Regions from separate parts of the Specibacter sp. AOP5-B1-6 genome, predicted to be linked through region 1. Evidence: predicted binding sites of a transcription regulator. Region 1 holds the regulator's gene; the other holds the start of a gene.
The links. Region 1 encodes HrcA, which represses chaperone genes, less so after heat shock. Its sites were predicted from a motif close to TTNGCACTCGNNNNNNNCGAGTGCNAA; they were not measured.
Positions count from the first base shown of each region.

Region 2: groL (chaperonin GroEL) is a predicted target of HrcA. The motif match lies at 2,846-2,872, and genes of this name have one in related genera.

Region 1 is NZ_JBQSVT010000005.1:123,165-132,959, reverse strand. It holds gene lepA (translation elongation factor 4) at 75-1,931, shown strand; gene hemW (radical SAM family heme chaperone HemW) at 1,928-3,157, shown strand; gene ACT3TS_RS04090 (DUF4870 domain-containing protein) at 3,198-3,590, opposite strand; gene ACT3TS_RS04085 (DUF3097 domain-containing protein) at 3,648-4,496, opposite strand; gene hrcA (heat-inducible transcriptional repressor HrcA) at 4,745-5,758, shown strand; gene dnaJ (molecular chaperone DnaJ) at 5,793-6,932, shown strand; gene ACT3TS_RS04070 (16S rRNA (uracil(1498)-N(3))-methyltransferase) at 6,939-7,724, shown strand; gene ACT3TS_RS04065 (GerMN domain-containing protein) at 7,899-8,903, opposite strand; gene ACT3TS_RS04060 (PhoH family protein) at 9,247-9,795, shown strand, end outside.
Region 2 is NZ_JBQSVT010000011.1:11,402-22,129, reverse strand. It holds gene ACT3TS_RS07470 (RNase H family protein) at 1-868, opposite strand, end outside; gene groL (chaperonin GroEL) at 1,047-2,684, opposite strand; gene ACT3TS_RS07460 (NINE protein) at 3,162-3,698, shown strand; gene ACT3TS_RS07455 (LytR C-terminal domain-containing protein) at 3,856-4,446, opposite strand; gene ACT3TS_RS07450 (DUF3263 domain-containing protein) at 4,489-4,767, opposite strand; gene ACT3TS_RS07445 (uracil-DNA glycosylase) at 5,038-5,802, shown strand; gene ACT3TS_RS07440 (siderophore-interacting protein) at 5,880-6,734, shown strand; gene ACT3TS_RS07435 (threonine/serine ThrE exporter family protein) at 6,740-8,167, opposite strand; gene ACT3TS_RS07430 (lipid II:glycine glycyltransferase FemX) at 8,441-9,514, opposite strand; gene ACT3TS_RS07425 (MDR family MFS transporter) at 9,708-10,728, opposite strand, start outside.

The DNA of each region.
Region 1 (9,795 bases):
CGCCGGCACAACCTCCTGCACGGTTCGGTGAATCCACCGCTGTCCCTGCGCCCATGCAACAGTAAGGAACCCTAGTGTCACCCATGGCCCGCACTGCCCCGGTGCCCGCCGCGACCGATCCGGCGATCATCAGGAACTTCTGCATCATCGCGCACATTGACCACGGTAAATCAACCCTGGCCGATCGGATGCTCCAGCTCACCGGAGTGGTTCAGCAGCGTGACATGAAGGCGCAATATCTTGACCGCATGGACATCGAGCGTGAACGCGGCATCACCATCAAGTCCCAGGCCGTGCGCATCCCGTGGGAAGTTGACGGCACCGCATACTGCCTGAACATGATCGACACCCCCGGCCACGTTGACTTCACCTACGAGGTTTCGCGTTCATTGGCTGCGTGCGAGGGGGCAATCCTTTTGGTGGACGCCGCCCAGGGCATTGAAGCCCAGACGCTGGCCAACCTGTACCTGGCCATGGAGAACAACCTCACCATCATCCCGGTGCTGAACAAGATCGACCTGCCTGCCGCGCAGCCGGAAAAATATGCGCTGGAGCTGGCCAACCTTATTGGCGGCAAGCCCGAAGATGTCCTGATGGTTTCAGGCAAGACCGGCGTCGGCGTTGAAGAGCTGCTGGACTTGATCGTCCGGGATTTGCCCGCCCCCGTGGGCGATCCCGATGCCCCGGCCCGCGCCATGATTTTCGACTCCGTCTACGACACCTACCGCGGCGTTGTCACCTACGTCCGTGTCATCGACGGCAGTCTCAGCCCGCGCGAGAAGATCCAGATGATGTCCACCCGGGCAACCCACGAACTGTTGGAAATTGGTGTCAGCTCCCCGGAGCCCAGGCCCTCCAAGGGCTTGGGCGTTGGCGAGGTGGGGTACTTGATCACGGGCGTGAAGGACGTGCGCCTGTCCAAGGTGGGCGACACCGTCACCACCTTCCACAAGCCGGCAACTGATTCGCTGCCCGGCTACCAGGATGCCAAGCCCATGGTGTTCTCCGGCTTGTACCCGATGGACGGCACCGACTACCCGGTGCTGCGTGACGCACTCGAGAAGCTCATGCTCAACGATGCGGCGCTCATCTACGAGCCTGAAACCTCGGCCGCCCTTGGTTTTGGCTTCCGTGTCGGCTTCCTCGGGTTGCTGCACCTGGAAATCACCCGTGAGCGCCTGGAGCGCGAACACAACCTTGACTTGATCTCCACCGCACCCAACGTGGAGTACGAGGTGACGCTGGAAGACAAAAAGGTCGTCCACGTAACCAACCCCAGCGAGTACCCCTCAGGCAAGATCGCCGAGGTGCACGAGCCCATGGTTGCGGCGACCATCCTGGCTCCGACGGAATTTGTCGGTGCCATCATGGAGCTGTGCCAGACCCGCCGCGGCATCCTTGGCGGCATGGACTACCTCTCAGAGGACCGGGTGGAAATCCGCTACCGCCTGCCGCTGGCCGAGATCGTCTTTGACTTCTTCGACATCCTGAAGTCCAAGACCCGCGGCTACGGTTCGCTGGACTGGAAGGCCGACGGCGACCAGGTCGCCGATCTGGTCAAGGTCGACATTTTGTTGCAGGGCGAGCAGGTTGACGCGTTCAGCGCCATCACCCACCGCGAAAAGGCCTACGCCTACGGTGTCATGATGACCGGCAAGCTGCGCGAGCTCATCCCGCGCCAGCAGTTCGAGGTGCCCATCCAGGCCGCCATCGGTGCACGCATCATTGCCCGCGAGAGCATTCGCGCCATCCGCAAGGACGTTTTGGCCAAGTGCTACGGCGGCGACATCTCCCGCAAGCGGAAACTCCTTGAGAAGCAGAAGGAAGGCAAGAAGCGCATGAAGATGGTCGGCCGCGTCGAGGTTCCCCAGGAAGCGTTCATTGCCGCGCTGACAACAGCGGAAGCGCCCAAGGACAAGTCAAAGAAGTGACACCAAGCGTTCTCCCTCTCGGCGACCCGGCCCCGGCCGACGGCATCCTGCCCGCGCAGGCTGCCGTCGGTGCGGCCGACCGCAAGTTCAGCCTGTACGCGCACATCCCGTTCTGTGCTGTGCGCTGCGGCTATTGCGACTTCAACACCTACACCGCCACCGAACTTGGCGGCGGCGCCTCCCAGGACGCCTACGCGGCCACCGCGGTGCGCGAGGTCGAGTTTGCCGCCGACGCCATGGTCGCCTCCGGCATGCCGCCGCGCAAGCTCAGCACCGTGTTCTTTGGTGGCGGTACCCCAACGCTCCTGGCGGCCAGCGACCTCACCAGCATCTTGGGTGCGGCCGTGCAGCAGTGGGGTCTTGAAGAAGGCGCCGAGGTCACCACCGAGGCCAACCCGGATTCCGTCACCAGGGAGTCCCTCCAGGAACTGTTCGACGGCGGATTCACCCGGGTGTCGTTCGGCATGCAGTCGGCGGTGCCCCACGTCCTGAAGGTTCTGGACCGCACACACAGGCCCGAACGGGTGCCGCAGGCCGTCGCCTGGGCCCGTGAGGTTGGGCTCAATGTGAGCGTTGACCTGATTTACGGAACGCCGGGGGAGTCCATCGCGGACTGGGAAACCTCCGTGCGGACCGCGCTGAGCTACGAGCCGGACCATATTTCGGCCTACTCGCTCATCGTCGAGGACGGCACCAAGCTCGCGGCCCAGATTCGCCGCGGCCAGGTGCCCAACATCGACGACGACGATCATGCCGTGAAGTACGAGCTCGCCGACGCCCTCTTCAAGGAAGCCGGGCTGTCCTGGTACGAGGTCAGCAACTGGTCCCGCACGCCCGAGGACGCCTGCCAGCACAACCTGGCATACTGGCGAGGGGATGACTGGTGGGGGATCGGGCCCGGTTCGCACTCCCATATGGGAGGTGTGCGCTGGTGGAACGTCAAACACCCCACGGCCTATGCAAACCGCCTGGACAAGGGCGAATCGCCCGCGGCCGGCCGGGAAACCCTCGACGCCGACACCCGCGAACTTGAACGCATCATGCTCATGTCGAGACTGTCCGGGGGGCTTGCCGTGAACACGCTCTCGCCCGCAGGCCGCACAGCCGTGGCAGGGCTCATTGCCCAGGAACTCGTGGACCCGGTCAAGGCCTTTGCCGGGACACTTGTCCTCACGCTCAAGGGCCGCCTTCTGGGCGATGCCGTGACAAGGGCCCTGCTGGACTGAACGGCGTCACTGGTCTGACCGGCGTCGGCCGGTGCTGCAGCTATTTGAGCAGGCGCAGATTCCAGGCGTAGCGGTATGGCTGGCCCTTGTTGACCTGCACGGCGGCGATGACCGAGAACACTGTCAGCACGGCCCACAGCAGCAGTGCCAGCAGTGAGAAGATCGTGGCCACTGAGGGGCTGAAGAACGAGGACACCAGGGCCAAAATGTTCAGGAGCACGGCGGCGATGGTCGGCGGCAGTGTGAAATTCAGGGCTTCCAGCGATTCCTGGGCAGTAAACCTGCCCCGGGGTCCGAGCAATTTATGGATCAGCAGGGACGGAACACAGCCAAGGATGCCTCCGCAATGGGCGATAAATGCCCACTGCCGGTCTTCTGACGGGGTGAGCGGCAGCTGGGGGACACCATTCTTTTGGTTTACCGGTTGACTCACAATGACGGGCCTTTCAACAAGCGAAACTGCGGGTCCGGATGAAAACCGGCCTCTGCACTAGGATACCGGTGCCGTGAGGAAATCAATGACCTCTTCGACACGTCCCAGCAGCGACGGTTCCAGATCCGAGTATGAACCAACCCTGGACAGCAGCCGCTGCCAGCCAAGCCCGACGTCCTCGGCCGTCGTGTGGGGCCAGCCGAAGGCCTTGAGGATGCCAAGCTTCCATTCCATGGTTCGCGGGATCACAGGCCAGGCAGGGATGCCCAGCGTGGCGGGTTTAATGGCCTGCCACACGTCAACGTAGGGGTGTCCGACCACCAGGACGTTGTTGCGCATGCCCGGGGCGTTCATGAGATTGCCCACAATGCGCGTTTCTTTCGAGCCGGGAACCAGATGGTCGACCAAAATGCCCAGCCGACGGTTTGGACCGGGGGAGAAGTCGGCCACGGCGGCGGCCAGGTCGTCAATGCCGCGCAAGGGTTCAACCACTATCCCTTCCACCCGCAGGTCGTCTCCCCAGACCTTCTCGACCAGTTCGGCGTCGTGCTTGCCTTCAACCCAAATGCGGCTGGCCTTGGCCACCTTCGCCCGGGTGTCGGCCACCTTGACGGAGCCGGAGGCGGTGCGCATCTTTGCCTTGGGGGCGTTGAGCACGGGTGCAATGAGTTCGACGGGCTCGCCTTCCAACAGGAAGCCAAAGCCCAGGGGGAAGGCGCGGATTTTCTCGCGCCTGTCGGCCAGCTCAACAATGTGCATGCCGCCGGACTTCTCCAAGCGGACAACCGCCCCCACCCAGCCGGACTGGACGTCTTCCACAACCAGCCCGGAACGGGCCTCAACCCGGCGCAGGGTGCGCGCGGGAGGTGCGCTGAGATCTTGGGGTCCCCATTGGTTGTAATGCACGTAAAAACCTGACTCTTGGCGTTCAAGGCAACGCTCATGGCGAACGCTGCGGGCTGAAAACCCATGCTAGCCGGTGCCTGTGCGCCCGCGGGTGCATTGCGGGCGTTTGCGGCCATGGGTGGGTCGGTGAAAAGGTATTAGACTTGGCACTTGGTTGGGTAGAGTGCCAATGCGGGCTTTGTCTGCCCGATTGCAGCAACAGCTGCAACAACTACAGGATCAATGCCACAGAACAGGAGGTGCCGGGCATGAGCGAACCACGCAAGTTGGAGGTTTTGCGGGCCATCGTTGAAGACTATGTGCATACGCGCGAGCCCGTCGGTTCCAAGGCATTGGTTGACAGGCACCACCTGGGCGTATCCAGCGCCACCATCCGCAACGACATGGCCGCCCTTGAAGAAGAGGGCTTGATCACAGCCCCGCACACCAGCTCGGGCCGCATCCCCACCGACAAGGGCTACCGGCTTTTCGTCGACCAGTTGTCCGCGGTGAAGCCGCTCTCGGCCGCCGAACGCCGCGCCATCTCGGTGCTGCTCGAGGGATCCACCGACCTCGACGACGTACTGGAACGCACGGTACGGGCACTGGCACAGCTGACCAACCAGGTCGCCGTGGTGCAATACCCCAGGTCGGCGGCGGCCACGGTGCGCCACATTGAGTTCGTGTCCCTGACCGGACACCAGGTGCTGGTCGTGTTGATTCTGGCCTCGGGCAAGGTGGAGCAAAACGTGATCGACGTCGGGGCCTCCCTCGACGACGCCGCCCTGGCCGGGCTCCGCCAGATTTTCCTGGCCGGGCTGCACGGCGTGGCCGTCGCGGGTCTGGCTGCCGCAGCCGCCCGGATTCCGGCGGGTGTGCCGCACACCGATCAAGGCCCGGCGGGACGTCTCGCCCAGGGCTTGGCGCTGTTGGCCCGCAGCGCCCGCGAGGACCGGATCGTCATGGCCGGCACGGCCAACCTCGCCCGGTCCAACAATGATTTTCCGCTCAGCATCGGCCCTGTCCTTGACGCGCTTGAGGAACAGGTGGTGCTGCTGCGGCTGCTTGAGGCCATGGCACAGGATTCCTTGGGGATGGCCGTGGTCATTGGCCGCGAAAACCCCCATGACTCCCTCGCCGAGGCATCCGTGGTGGCAAGCAGTTACGGCCCCGGCGAAACCGCCAAACTCGGCGTAGTCGGGCCAACCCGGATGGACTATCCGAACACCATGTCCAGCGTACGCGCAGTGGCGCAGTACCTGTCTAGAATTCTGGCCGGTTAAGCGGCCACCGTTTCCACGTAAAGAGAGCAACATTTTGAGTAATCACTACGATGCATTGGGCGTCGCCCGCGACGCGACAGCCGAGGAAATCAAGAAGTCGTACCGCAAGCTGGCGCGCAAGTTTCATCCGGACGTCAACGACGCCCCGGACGCCCAGGACCGCTTCAAGGCAGTGACCCATGCCTATGAGGTCCTCTCCGACCCGCAAAAGCGGCGCGTCTATGACACCACGGGCAACGAGAACGGCAACGACAACGGTGCCGGGAACTTTGGCGGCGGCGGCGACGGCTTCGCCTTCCAGGACATCTTCGAGACGTTCTTTGGCGGCGGGGGCGGTGGTGGCGGCGGGCGAGGCCCGGCGTCGCGCATGCGCCGTGGCCAGGATGCTCTCATCACTGTGCGCGTGGAACTGCGCGAGGCAGTCTTTGGCGTGAACAAAAAGCTTGAAATTGACACCGCCATCACGTGCCCGACCTGCGACGGCAGCTGCTGCCGGGCCGGCACCTCGCCCACCACCTGCGATGTTTGCCATGGAAGCGGCCAGATCCAGCGCCCCATGCGCTCCATCCTTGGCAATGTCATGACGCTGGCAACCTGCAACTCCTGCCAGGGCTTCGGCACCATGATCATTGACCCCTGCAACGAATGCATGGGCGAAGGCCGCGTCCGCGACCGCCGCGCCTTCACCATCAAGGTGCCGGCGGGCGTCAGCACCGGCACCCGGATCCAGCTCGGCGGGCAGGGGGAGGCCGGACCTGCCGGCGGGCCTGCCGGTGACCTGTACGTGGAGATGAAGGTCAACAACGACCCCGCGTTCATGCGCGAGGGCGATGACCTGCACGCCACCCTCAGCGTCCCCATGACGGCTGCGGCACTGGGCACCGAGCTCACGTTTGAGACGTTCGACGGCGAGCAGCCCATCAGCATCAAGCCGGGCGCACAGGCCGGGGAAGTCATCAACCTGCGCGGCCTGGGAGTCACCCACCTGCGCGGCTTCGGCCGCGGAGACTTGAAGGTCCACGTCCATGTTGAAACGCCCACGAAGCCCGACGCCGCCCAGGAAGACCTCCTGAAGCAGCTCGCGGCCCTGCGCGGCGAGACGTACAGCGAAGGCAAGCTCGTCACGAGCGGCGGCATGTTCGCCAAGCTGCGGGACAAGTTCGGCAGCCTCTAAGCGGCCATGAGCAACCCTGTCTTCTACGCCGCCCCGGAGCTGCTTGCCGGGCTCGTCCCCGGGGCGCACTTTTCCCTTGACGGGGCTGAGGGCCGCCACGCCACCACCGTCAAGCGGCTTGCGGCCGGGGAAACGGTTGACGTGTGCGACGGCGCAGGGCTGCGTTTGGTCTGCACCGTCACCACCGCCGGCAAGGGCACCTTGACAGTGCAGGTTGAGAGCGTCCTGCCCGAGCCTGCCCCGGCACTGGAGTTCACCCTTGTTCAGGCCCTCGCGAAGGGTGACCGGGACGAGCTGGCCATTGAAATGGCGACCGAACTGGGCATTGACGCTGTCGTGCCGTGGCAGGCGGAACGCTCCATTGTGCGCTGGAAGATGGACAAGGCAGTCAAAGGGCCCGAGAAGTGGCGCCAGGTCGTGGCCGCCGCCGCAAAGCAGGCCAGACGGGCCACGGTGCCCAAAGTTGGGTCTCTGGTGGGAACTGCGGCCGTGTGCGAACTCATTGCCAACGCCGGCCTCGCCTTGATTTTGCATGAAGACGCCGTCGACTCGGTGGCGGCGGTCGCCCGGGACTGGTACGAGGGCAGCGGCCCGCAACAGGCGGCGGCTTCGGCCGGTCGGCTGGGTGTGCTCATGATCGTTGGCCCCGAGGGCGGCATGAGCGCGGCCGAGGTCGATGCCTTTGTTGCTGCAGGTGCCCGGACCGCGCTCCTGGGCAGGCACGTGCTGCGCTCCTCGACCGCCGGCCCCGCCGCCGTCGTGCTGCTTAGCCAGGAATTGGGCCGCTGGTAGCCCCCACGCCCTCCCAAGCCTCGTTCCTCGGCTCGGGGCCCTCGGGCGCGTGGGACCATCCGCGCCTCCCTTAAGAACTGACCCGCAGAAGTGGTTGCTATATCAATCAAAATCGATTGATTTAGCAACCACTTCTGCAGTCAGTTTTGTTGGAGGAGAGGGAGTTGCGCCAAGCTATTTGGCGGCGTCGGCGATCGTGACCCGCTTCGTGTCCAGGCCAACTTTTTCGCCGGGGGCTGCCGGGTCGCTGATAAAGACGGACAATTCGTAGCTGCCCGGCGGCGGAACCAGGCTGAAGCTGAAGTCGCTCAGCTCATTCGGGCCTTGCCCGGTGGCCACCGTCCCGCTCAAATACTGATCCCCCACCGTGCCATCCTTGACGTGGGCAAGCGACCAGGAAAGGCTTCCCGAGGGCGACACGCCCTGCCCGGCGACCTTGAGAGGCAGGCTCCTGTACGTCGACCCGTCGGCCGGGTCAATAATCCACACGGGGGCCACAAATGCGGCATTGCGAGTCAAAGGTTTGTCCAGGGGCACATGACCGAAAGCCTTGTAGCCGGTGTGGCCATCGACCAGAACAGACACCTGTATTGATGTTCCCGTGTCGACAAGTCCCGCCATGGCAGCGGCCGCGGTCGCGGTGTAAACCAATTGGGACATGGAACGCTCGGCAATGCCCTCGTCAACTTTCTTGCCAAAGGCGTCAGCCGAAATATCTATCGTGATGATATTTTTGGCGGAGATGGACGCACCAAGCCGCGACGGGCTGTTCCAGAGCGAAAAATAGTCCGGATCATGGGGTTTGCCCGCCATCATGGTCCGCAGCGCGGCCACCATGGGATCGTCCGTGGTCTTGGCGGGGACGAATTCGCGGTACAGGAAAACGTCGTCATTGCTGTGGCCCAACCAATACACGGGCAGTGTTTGCGAGGCGGTGGCAGTCTCCAGCGGTGCGCTTGTCACGAGGCCGGAAGACATTGAGGCGTTCGTTGTGGGCATTGACACATCACCGTTGTCCGCGCCATTGGAGGTGCACCCAACAAGGGCAAGGGAGAGCGACAGCCCAATGATGGCGATCCTGTCCGCCATGCACATGCGCTCCAAGGCGCGGCGCTGCCGGCAGGCCGCACCAGCAGAGACGCCGTGGCGCCCTGAAGGTGCGGGGAAGAAGGCAAACATGGGGAAATGCTCTCGCTAGTCTTGTGTGTTCAAGGGCGGCCGGGTGCTTCCCGTGCCGCATTGTTCATGGATAGGTTCAAGCATCCCCACAAGACTTTGAACCTTCCTCAGCTTGGCACAACAGTGTCCACGTAAAGCAGGAAAAGGGGCTCTGCAAGAGAACTGAAACCGTATCGAAACACTTCTGCCGCGAGACGGTGAAAAGATGCGCCCATGGCGCAATTGGTTTATGAGCGCAGGCACCGGGCTGTGCATTAGAATCGAGAAGAAGCAGCAATGCGAAGAATTCCGGTGCCTGCACCGGTAAACACGAGGAGAGATTTCAGGCCGGACGGCCGAACTTATGGCAGAGACAACAGCGAACCGCCACGACGGACATCCCGATCAGGGGCCGGGGCGCCAATTCCCGCACTCCGTCGACGGCACGCGCACTGAAGTGGTGCGGTTCCTCTCCACGGAGCAAATGGTTGCTGCCCTGGGCGCCGAGGACGAGGGCTTGCGGATTGTTGAAGGTCTCTACCCCGAGGTGAGCTTCCTGGCCCGCGGCAACGTCCTGACCATCACCGGACCCTCCGCCGTCGTGCCCCGGATCATGCACCTGATGGAAGAAGCCCGTGGCATGGTCGCGCGCAACAGCCCCATGAGCGCTGATGTGTGGGAACAGTTGGTCGCCATGCTCAAGACTCGCCCGGACACGTCGGTGGTGGATATTCTCAGCTACGACATACTCTCCAGCAGGGGTCGGACCATTCGCCCCAAGACGGCGAATCAAAAGGAATATGTTGACTCCATCGACCGCAACACGGTGGTGTTTGGCATCGGTCCTGCAGGCACGGGAATAACGTACCTGGCCATGGCCAAAGCCGTCCAGGCCCTGCAGCACAAGGAAGTC
Region 2 (10,728 bases), on a different contig from region 1:
ACATCTCCAGGATTTCCTGCCGGGTCCATTGGCGGCCGGATGCTCCGACTTCCTCAAAGTCCGGATGCAACAGCTCCCCTGCCCGCAAGGGATCGGCGCGAACCGCGGGATCCAGAAGTTCCCGTTCGAGCTGCACGACGGTTTCCAGCGCTGCTGGCCGTTGCTCCGTGAAGGCCGGGTCGGCCTCGTCATCCAGCATGGAAAAGAGATCTGGCTGTTCCAACTCGTCCAGCAGCAGCGCGGTCTGTGTGGGGGCAGTCGAAAATTGTCCCGCGGTTGAACTTGAGATCATGGGGTCAGCAGTGCCGTAGACCGGCTTCTTGTCCGACGCCCCGGCCGCTGCGCGAGCCCCAACCGGAGCCGGAACCTCGGCGGCTGAACCTTCAATTGCGGACTGTACGGCACCAGGGAAGCCCGGGCCCGGGTTTGGAGCCCGCTTGGCCTGATAGGCAGTTGCGGCGTCACGGGCACGGTCGTCGGCGGCTTCGTTCAGGTCGTGACCGGCGTGCCCCTTGACCCATTCAAAGGTGTATTTCCGTCCGGCAATGGCTGCATCGATTTCCTTGAGCAATTCGACGTTGAGCACGGGTTTGCCGTCGGACTTCCGCCAGCCCTTGCGTTTCCATCCGGGCATCCACTTGGTCACGCTGTTGATGACGTACTGGCTGTCGCACAGGATGTGCAGCGGTTCCTCCGGGAGGTGGGCTGTGGACTTGAACAAGTCCAGGACTGCCATGAGCTCACCCATGTTGTTGGTTCCGTGCGGCCAGCCGCCGGCACCCCAGCAGTTGTCATCGACGTACCAAGCCCAGCCCGCAGGACCGGGATTTCCCAAAGCCGAACCATCGGCAGCAGCAACAATTGTCATGAGTCCATACTTTCAGACTCCACTGACATCGCATTGCAAGCTCGGCGTCTTTCGCGACCCAATCCTGGGCACAAAAAACACCCCTGCCTGTAGCGGGGATGGATTTCGCGCTCTTTTTGCGAAAAACACCCCTGCCCGCGGGGCAGGGGTGTTTTTCGAGTCAAACAGGGGTTGGGGGCTAGAAGCCGCCCATGCCACCCATGCCGCCCATGTCGTCTCCGCCGCCGCCGGCCGGAGCAGCCTTCTCAGGCTTGTCGGCGACAACAGCTTCGGTGGTGAGGAACAGACCAGCAATGGAAGCCGCGTTCTGCAGGGCAGAGCGGGTGACCTTTACCGGGTCATTCACGCCGGCAGCCAGCAGGTCTTCGTACACGCCGGTTGCAGCGTTCAGGCCGTGGCCGATGGGCAAGCCGCGGACCTTGTCCACAACTACGCCGGGCTCCATGCCTGCGTTGAAGGCAATCTGCTTCAACGGAGCGTCGATGGCAACGCGGACAATGTTGGCTCCGGTCGCTTCGTCGCCGGTCAGGTTGAGGCCCTCGAACGCCGTAACGCCTGCCTGGATCAAAGCAACGCCACCGCCGGGGACGATGCCTTCTTCGACAGCAGCCTTGGCGTTGCGCACTGCATCTTCGATGCGGTGCTTGCGCTCCTTGAGCTCAACTTCGGTTGCGGCACCGGCCTTGATGACTGCAACGCCGCCGGCCAGCTTGGCCAGGCGTTCCTGCAGCTTCTCGCGGTCGTAGTCGGAATCGGAGTTTTCGATCTCGGCACGGATCTGTGCAACGCGGCCGGCGATGGCTTCGGCGTCGCCGGCTCCATCGACGATCGTGGTCTCGTCCTTGGTCACAACAACCTTGCGGGCCTTGCCCAACAGGTCGAGCGTGGTGTTTTCAAGCTTCAGGCCGACTTCTTCAGCGATGACCTGGCCACCGGTGAGGATGGCGATGTCAGCGAGCTGGGCCTTGCGGCGGTCGCCGAAGCCCGGAGCCTTGACGGCAACGGACTTGAACAGGCCGCGGATCTTGTTCACGATCAACGTGGCAAGAGCTTCGCCCTCAATGTCTTCGGCGATGATCAGCAGCGGCTTGTTGGACGCCATGACCTTTTCCAGAACGGCGACCAGGTCCTTGACGCTGGAGACCTTGGAGTTCACGATCAAGATGTACGGGTCTTCAAGAACCGTTTCCTGGCGCTCGGTGTCGGTCACGAAGTACGCGGAGATGTAACCCTTGTCGAAGCGCATGCCCTCGGTGAGCTCAAGCTCCAGGCCGAAGGTGTTGGACTCCTCAACGGTGATAACACCTTCCTTGCCAACCTTGTCCAGGGCTTCGGCGATGAGTGCACCGATCTCGGGATCCCCGGCAGAGATGGACGCGGTTGCGGCAATCTCTTCCTTGGTCTCGATTTCCTTGGCGGACGAGAGCAGCTGCTCGATGACGGCTGCAACAGCCTTCTCGATGCCGCGCTTGAGGGACAGCGGGTCGGCGCCGGCGGCTACGTTGCGCAGGCCTTCCTTGACGAGGGCCTGGGCCAGCACGGTGGCCGTGGTGGTGCCGTCGCCGGCAATGTCGTCAGTCTTCTTGGCGACTTCCTTGACCAGCTCGGCGCCGATCTTCTCGTAAGGATCGTCAAGTTCGATTTCCTTGGCGATGGAAACACCATCGTTGGTGATTGTGGGTGCGCCCCACTTCTTTTCGAGAACAACGTTGCGACCGCGCGGGCCCAAGGTGACCTTGACAGCGTCGGCGAGGATGTTCAACCCACGCTCAAGGCCGCGGCGTGCCTCTTCATCAAATGCAATGAGCTTGGCCATGGAGGCTTCAGTCCTTTCGGGACAGTCATTTCGGATACAGAGATCCTCATTGCGGCGCCCGCGACGGACGGATTCCCAGCCGATGATCTATTTACACCGGCCGCGAACCCTCGCCCAATGAGGAAAGTTCAATCCTCCGACGGCGGCTGAACAGCTATCAATTAGCAGTCACCACCTCAGAGTGCTAACTCAATAATTAGCACCCGGCACCACAGAGTGCAAGCGGGAGGCCGAGTATGAGCTTGTGGCGAACGCCAGCAAAAGCACGCAGAGGCCAGCAAAGCCGCACGACGTGGCATCGAGACAATGTGGCACCGATCCAAATGACACATTCCCGACTCGCTGGCGGGCCGCCCTTTCCGACTGCCCGTTGAACAGATAGCGTGGTGCCTGTAAGTATTCCGATGCACGCATAAGCAATTTACATCCTGCCTCCCGGCAGCGGCGTGTGCCACAGCACTAGCACCAGGAGACACCATGAGTGAAAATATCAACCCCGAAAAAACTCCGCCGGCCGCCCCCGAAGTTCCTGCCGGCTATGACCAGCCCGCCGGGTCCGCTTCCGGCAGTCAGGCACCCCCAAGCTACGAGGCTCCCGCGTCGTTCGAACCCCCAGCTGCTCCGAGCTACCAGCAGCCGTCGGAAACCCAGGCTCCCAGCTACCCACAGCCTGGCGCGCAGCAGGGCTATCCGCAGCAGAACATGCAGCAGGGTTACCAGCAGCCCGGCGCCCAGCAGGGCTACCAGCAGCCGGGGTATGGCGTGGCTCCCGGTGGAGAGCAGAAGTCCAAGGTGGTTGCCGGCATCCTCGGCATCCTGCTCGGCGGCTTGGGCATCCACAACTTCTACCTGGGCAAGACGAAGATCGCGCTGATCCAGCTTCTGGTCTCCGTCATCAGCGTCGGCACCCTCTACCCGATCATGGGAATCTGGGGCTTGGTCGAGGGCATCTTGATCCTCGTCGGCCACGACAGCTTCCGCACAGATGCCAAGGGAGTTCCCCTGAAGGACTAGCCGCTCCCGGCCCCGTTCACCCCAACCCGGGTGGCGGTGCCTGAAGCACGACGGCGGTGGGGCACCTTTTCAGCAAAGGTGCCCCACCGCCGTCGAACTTTAACGGCAACGGCCCCCACATCGCTGACGTGGGGGCCGTTGCCGTGCGGGGTGGGAGTTAGGCGCCGGGTCCCAACACCACCGCGAGTGGGATTCCCAGCTCTGCGGTGTCAACCATGGTCACAATGTTCAACAAGGCACCAAGTTCGTCCGCGTTGGCCTTCTGCTCCACACCGTTGTAGAAGATGACCGACGTTGTCTGAGGCTGCCCTGCCCAGTTGGACGACTGGGATACGCTCCACCCGTCGGTCGTGACGAGCCCGGAGTACCGTGCGGCCAACCCGGAAATGCCGGTTGCGTTGAAAATTGCCACCGGGGCGCTCTTGTCGACCACGGAGTCGGGCGTGGGCTCAGGCGTGGGCTCCGGGGCTGCCTCCGGCCCCGTCGTCGGCGCTTCGGTGGGAATATCTGCGGCCGGGGTTGTTGCGGGAGCCGACGATGAGTTCACCGCGGCCTGGGGCGCCGTGGTGTTGTTGAGCACCTTGGGCACGATGAAAAATGCCAGCAGGCCAACGCACAGCACCGCAATTCCAACAATCATCAACGGCATCAACGAGCGCCTTTGCGGCCCCATCGAGGTCCGGTGGACGCCGTGGCGTGCCGAACTTTCCTCAACGGCGTCGAATTCATCCCGCGGGTATTTACTCATTGTGCAGTGTTGTCCTTGTGGGTACGTTGGGTGAGGTGCGCGTCAGTTGCCCAGCCGGCGTGCGGATCGGGCCTGTTGACGTGACGTACGTAGTCTACGCAACCGTTTGACCAGCATGGGGTCATGGGCCAATGCTGCGTCCGTGTCGATCAGGGCGTTCAAGACCTGGTAATAGTGGGTTGCTGAAAGGTCGAACATGTCACGGATGGCTTGTTCCTTGGCGCCGGCATATTTCCACCATTGCCGTTCCAGGTCAAGCATCCGGCCATCGCGTTCGCTGATATCGTCCCGGGCTGCCGGCGTTGCGGCGGAGTCCGTCAGGGCATGATCCGCCGGGGCCGGGGCATGGTCCACTGCGGCGTGATCCACCGGGTCCTGCCCGTGCCGGACTGCATCGGCCACAACAGCCCTCCCTTGCAATTCTCGAGTTTCGGCCCATGGTCGATGGCCCGCTCTGTCCATAATAAGGGCGAATCACAGCTATGTCATTTGGGCGCCTGTGGACAGCTCATGGCCGGGCACCTGTTGTGGAGGAATGAACGACGGCGAACTGGACCGCGCGCCCGCCGCCGATGAGCCACAATGGAGACCATGGACAGCACTCCCGGACTCTTTGACCTGCCAGCCCCGGCACCGTGGGACTCCCTGCAGTTGCAGGCACTGGCCGCATTGCACACAGATCCCCTGGCCATGATGGCCCCCGACTGGGCAGCCGCACTGGCCCCCTTGGATGCCACCTTGCGCAAGCTCGGTGCCATGCTGGCCAAGGAGTACGACGCCGGAACCCGCTTCCTGCCGGCGCCCACCCAGGTGCTGCGTGCGTTGGGCACGCCCCTGGCGGAGGTGAAGGTCTTGATTGTCGGCCAGGACCCGTACCCGACACCGGGGCACTCGGTGGGCCTGGCATTCTCGGTGGACAAGGCAACACGCCCGCTCCCCCGCAGCTTGAACAACATTTACAAGGAACTCGAAGCCGACCTGGGCATCGCCCCGGCCGCCCATGGCGACCTCAGCGCCTGGGCCGGGCAGGGCGTGCTCCTGCTGAACCGGGTCCTCACGGTGGCGCCGGGAGCGGCAGGTTCGCACCGCCGTCGTGGGTGGGAAGAAGTCACGGAGGCGGTCATTGCGGCGCTGGCGGCGAGGAACAAGCCGCTGGTCAGCGTGCTGTGGGGCCGGGATGCCCAGCGCCTTGCTCCGCTGCTGGCAGGCACCGCGGTGGTCGAGTCGGTCCACCCCAGCCCACTGTCGGCGTCGCGGGGATTCTTTGGCTCCAAGCCATTCAGCCGCGTCAACAATCTGCTGGTAGCGCAAGGCGCCACTCCGATCGACTGGACCATCTCCCATGGCCTAGAGTAGTTAGGACTACCTAACTTATCGAGGCGCGAGCGACGCGCCAACCAGGCCGGGCCCGTGTCCGGCAAGAGGAGCCTCCTGTGACAACAGCCGACACCGCCCCCGCCGCAGCACCCGCCCGCACGCCCCGTCCCCGCGTTCAAATCGCACTTCAGGTCGTCCGCACCGAACAGCTCAGCCCGCACATGGTGCGCATCGTTGCCGGCGGCCCCGAGCTGGCGAAATTTGAGGCGAAGGACGCCACGGACATGTATGTGAAGATTCATTTCCTGCAGCCGGGCGTGGACTATGCCCAGCCGGTGGACGTGTTTGCGGTCCGGGACACCATGCCGCCTGAGCACTGGCCCGTGACCCGCACCTACACCGTTCGCTGGCTGGATGCGGCCGCGCAGGAAATTGCCATCGACTTTGTGGTGCACGGGGAAGAGGGGCTGGCCGGGCCGTGGGCTGCGGCCGCCGCACCGGGCGACAGCATTATTTTCAGTGGCCCAGGCGGCGCATTCAAGCCCAACACCGACGCCGATTGGCATCTCTTTGCCGGCGACGAGTCGGCCCTGCCGGCCATTGCCGCCGCGCTGGAATCACTCCCGGCCGACGCCCGCGGCCACACCTACATCGAGGCTGACACCGCCGCTGACATCCAGCCGTTGGAGAAGCCCGACGGCGTTGAACTCACCTGGGTTTTCCGCAACGGCACGGCGCCGGATCAGTGCACGGTGCTCCATGACGCCGTGGCCAACGGGCCGTGGCCTGCCGGTACGGTCGACGCGTTTGTCCACGGAGAACGTGAATACATGAAGGCAATGCGCGAGCTGTTGTTCAAGCAGCGCGGCCTTGAACATTCGCAGGTCTCGCTCTCGGGTTACTGGGCCTACGGGCGCACCGAAGACAAATTCCAGGCCGAGAAGAAACAGCCCATCGGCAAGATCCTTTAAGGCACTTACCGCCGGCGGTTGCTGCGCTTGTACCTGTGGCCAATGCTGCGCGTGAACGGACGCGCGGCATTGTCGCCGAGCACCACCCCTGCGGCCACCGCCAGGATGACCACCAAAGCGTTGAAAATGCCGACAGCCCCCGTGACCGAGTCGTCCGGGGTCAGGGTCATGACGAACATCGCCCTGAAGATCGACAGCCCCACCAGCAGGAAAATGATGGACGGAACTGCAACCACCAGTTGTGGCGCCCCCAGCCGCAAGGCAACGAAACGGGCCAACATGCCAATCACAACGGCGGCAACCGCCGGGGCAAAGCGGCCGCCAAGACCAAATTCCATGCCGAAGTAAAAGACCAGGTAGCCGGCCAGGGCAACGCCCGTCGTGGGCAGCAGCAGCTTGATCGACGTTTGCTCGGCAATGCAAATGGCAATGGTTGCCACGGCCACCAGCACGACCAGCCAGTACAACGGCAGGGATGCTTGCAGGGTCTCCGCAACATTCAGCCGGTCGGCCCCAAACACCGCACTTGAGACGATGGCCACGGCAATGCCCGCCACAATGGCACCAAAGGTCAGGAACGCCGACAAGAACCTGCCGGCCGCCGTCACGGGGAACCCGTTGATGGCATCCTGCATTGCAGAGACGAGCCTGCCAGAGGGCAGCATCAGCAAAATTCCACCCGCAACCACCACAGACGGGCTCAGCGGCACCTGCGCCATGAAGCACACCAGTGCCACACCGGTGACAATGAAGGAGCTGATGGCTGTGACGAAGAAATCAGGCACCCGCCACTTCCTCAGGACACGGGCCACCTGCCCGGCCAACAGGATGGTCAGGAGCGCCACCAGCATGCCAAAGAAGCTGCCGCCGATGACACCAACAACAGCCGCCGCAAACACTGCCTCAGCCAGCGAAACCATCCAGCGCGGGAACGGTTTGGGCTTCTTGATGATGACGTCCAGGCGCCTATAGGCGTCCTCCCTGGTGACACCGCCGCTGGCAATGTCACTGACGAGTTCATGAACTTCGACCAGACCGGCGTAATTGTTGGTCCAGGAACGCACAACCCGCAAAAGCGTGATGGGCACGGCATCCCGGGGCGCATAGTTGATGATGACCGACTGGTTGGTGATGTCGACTTCAATGTTGCGCAGCCCGAGCGCCGCAGTGACGGCGATGATGCTCGTCTCGACTTCGAGGGCGCCGGCACCGTACCTGAACATGGTTTCGGCAAGCCGCAGAGCAAAATCAATGGTTTTCCGGGCGGATTCCTCGGTCTTGCCCACCTGGATGGTGAAGTTGGCATAGGGACTGCCGGCAAGCCTCTCGACGATGGTCATGGGCGCCGTCGGCGGGGTCTCCCCCTGGACCAGCTTGCGCAGAACAGTCCGGGCAGCCTTGTTGGGACGGGCCGGAGCCACCACGGGAATCATGCCTGCCACCGGGGCCGGGCTGTTGTCAGCCCGGGACGGCTGAACCTTCTTCATCAACCCGGGATGCATTCTTACAGCCGGCGCTTTGCCTCCCTGGGCGTCCCGGCCCTGGGCGGGTTTCGCTTGGGCGTTTTTCCCTTGGGCGTTGATGGTTTGGGCGTCTTCCGCAGTGCCTTGGTCCCGGCTGCTGGGATTGTTTGTCATTCATGCTCCCTGTGCCACTGCTCGCGGCACGTGCGGCAGGATCTGCTGCCGCCCGCGCCTGAAGAATATTTAGTAGAACTGCCTTCCTGTGCGGCGGGTGTAAAGCTGTCTAAACCCGCGCTCACCGGCCGCTGTCCACAATTTATACCGCATGGGACTGAGTACAAGGTCGTAACAGCCCACAAAATCGGTGACAGTCTTGGAGAAGCTCGTCTTGAACAGCCCCAGTCCGTGGTGTGCGTGGGTGGGATCCTTGAGCTTGTGCGACGGCGGCGTGCCGCAGAAGTCGTACTCGACGGCCCCCAGCTCCTTCATGTCGTTGATGGCCACCCACTGGACGAGATGGGAGTCACCATACTGGTTGCGCTTTTGCAGCGAACCGCCATCCTTGTAGGTGGCCTTGGAACCGTAGTTGATGACAAAGCCACCCACGGAGGCTTCGCCGTCCTCAAACACAAAATAAAAACGCCCCTGGCCGCGCTTGGCGAACTCGGTCCAGAACTGCCGGTAGTACTCAAAGTCCCGGGCCTGGGTGCTCGCCTTCGCGGCGATGGTCCCCACCATCAGCTCATACATTGTCCGCATGGTTGATTCCGTGGGGTCCATGCGGACCACCTCAACCTCTTCGCGGATGGCCCGGCGCACCGCGTTGCGTCCGCGTGAATGCAGCTTGCGCAGCAGCTCGTTGGAGTCCGGGGAGATGTCAAGCAACGCCGTGCTGTCATTGGGCTGCAGGTTCGGCACCTTGACCAGGCCCGCACCGCTGAGGACTGCGCGGGCAGCCTCACTGGAAACGACATCGGGCTCAATTTTGGCGGCAAAGACATTGAGCCTTGCGCGTTTCACAAACGTCCGCAGGGCAGCCATCATGGGCGGGATGTGTTCCACCTTTGCCACATCGGGTCCCTTGATGAGGTACCAGAGCTTGCCCAGCACGGGGAAGGACTTTTCCAGCACCAGGTTGTAGCTGGTGGCGTCGGCGCCTTCAAAAACCAGAAACTGGGTGTCCCAGCCGTAGTTCTTCTTGACAGCCGCAAACGCTTCGGATTGGAGCAGGTTGCCACCGTTGGGGTTGGCAGTGACGAGCGTGTCCCATTGTGCAATCTCGGCGGCTGTGGCAAATCGGGCAGTGAATTCTGGCAAGTGACCCTCAATTACGTCGGCATGTATTCGCTTGTCCCAGTCTAACGGGCAACGATCTCACAGTCCGCTCACGGCACCCCGCCGCCGTCCCGCCCACCCGCCACGAACATCGACTTTGCAGTTGTTGGACGGAAACAGGCCCAAAACGGCCAAATCAGTCCAACAACTGCAAAGTCGATCTGGAAGGGGTTGCTTACTGGCGCCGCACCAGGGCTTCCGGCCCGGCGACTCCGGGGGTCCCGGCGTCGTTCGTCACGTCAGATTCAAACTCAGCCATGGAGCCAGGCTCTGCCTCGGCGGAGACGTCCACGGGGGTTTCGCGGTGGATCTTGGTCTCCAACGGCACTTCCCTGACGAAGAAGAGGATGATCGCGGCAATGCCGGCAAGGGGCACCATCCAGAGGAACAGCGGGATCAGGGCCTCGTTGTAGGACTCGATCACAAGCATCTTGATGGGATCCGGCAGGCTGTTGACCAGGTGCGGGGTGAAGGAGGCTGCGCCGCCACCGCCCGTGCCACCGGGGATCTTTTCGGCAACGAGATCATGCAGGCGGGTGGCGAACATGGCGCCCACAACGGCGGAACCAAGTGTGGCACCGACCTGGCGGAAGTAGTTCTGCCCGGCGGTGGCCGTGCCAACGAACTTCAACGGGAAGGAGTTCTGCGCCACCAGTGTCATGATTTGCATGCTGGAACCCAACCCAATGCCCATGATGCCCATGTACACGCAGATGAGGTAGACGGGTGAATCGGCATGGAGCGTGGCCATCAGCGTCAATGACACAGCCAAAATAATGGAGCCTGCGATCGGGGCAACCTTGTACCGGCCCGTGGTGGAGACGCGACGGCCCACAATAACCGAGACGACCAACATGCAGCCCATCATGGGAATCATGAGCAGGCCCGCCTGAGCTGCCGAGAAGCCTGTGGCCATCTGAATGTACGTTGGCATGTAGCCAAGCACACCGAACATGGCGATACCGGTGAGCAGACCGGCAATAGTGGTCAGGTTGAAGTTGCGGCTCTTGAACAACATCATGGGCATGACCGGCTCGCTGGCACGCAGTTCCACGAACACGAACAGCACACCAGTGATGATGGCGGCGGCGGCGAGACCGATGATCTCAGGGGAGCTCCACGCATACTGTGAACCGCCCCAGGTGCCGACCAGAACAATGGCAGTGGTTGCGAGGGCAATGAGCATCATGCCCAGG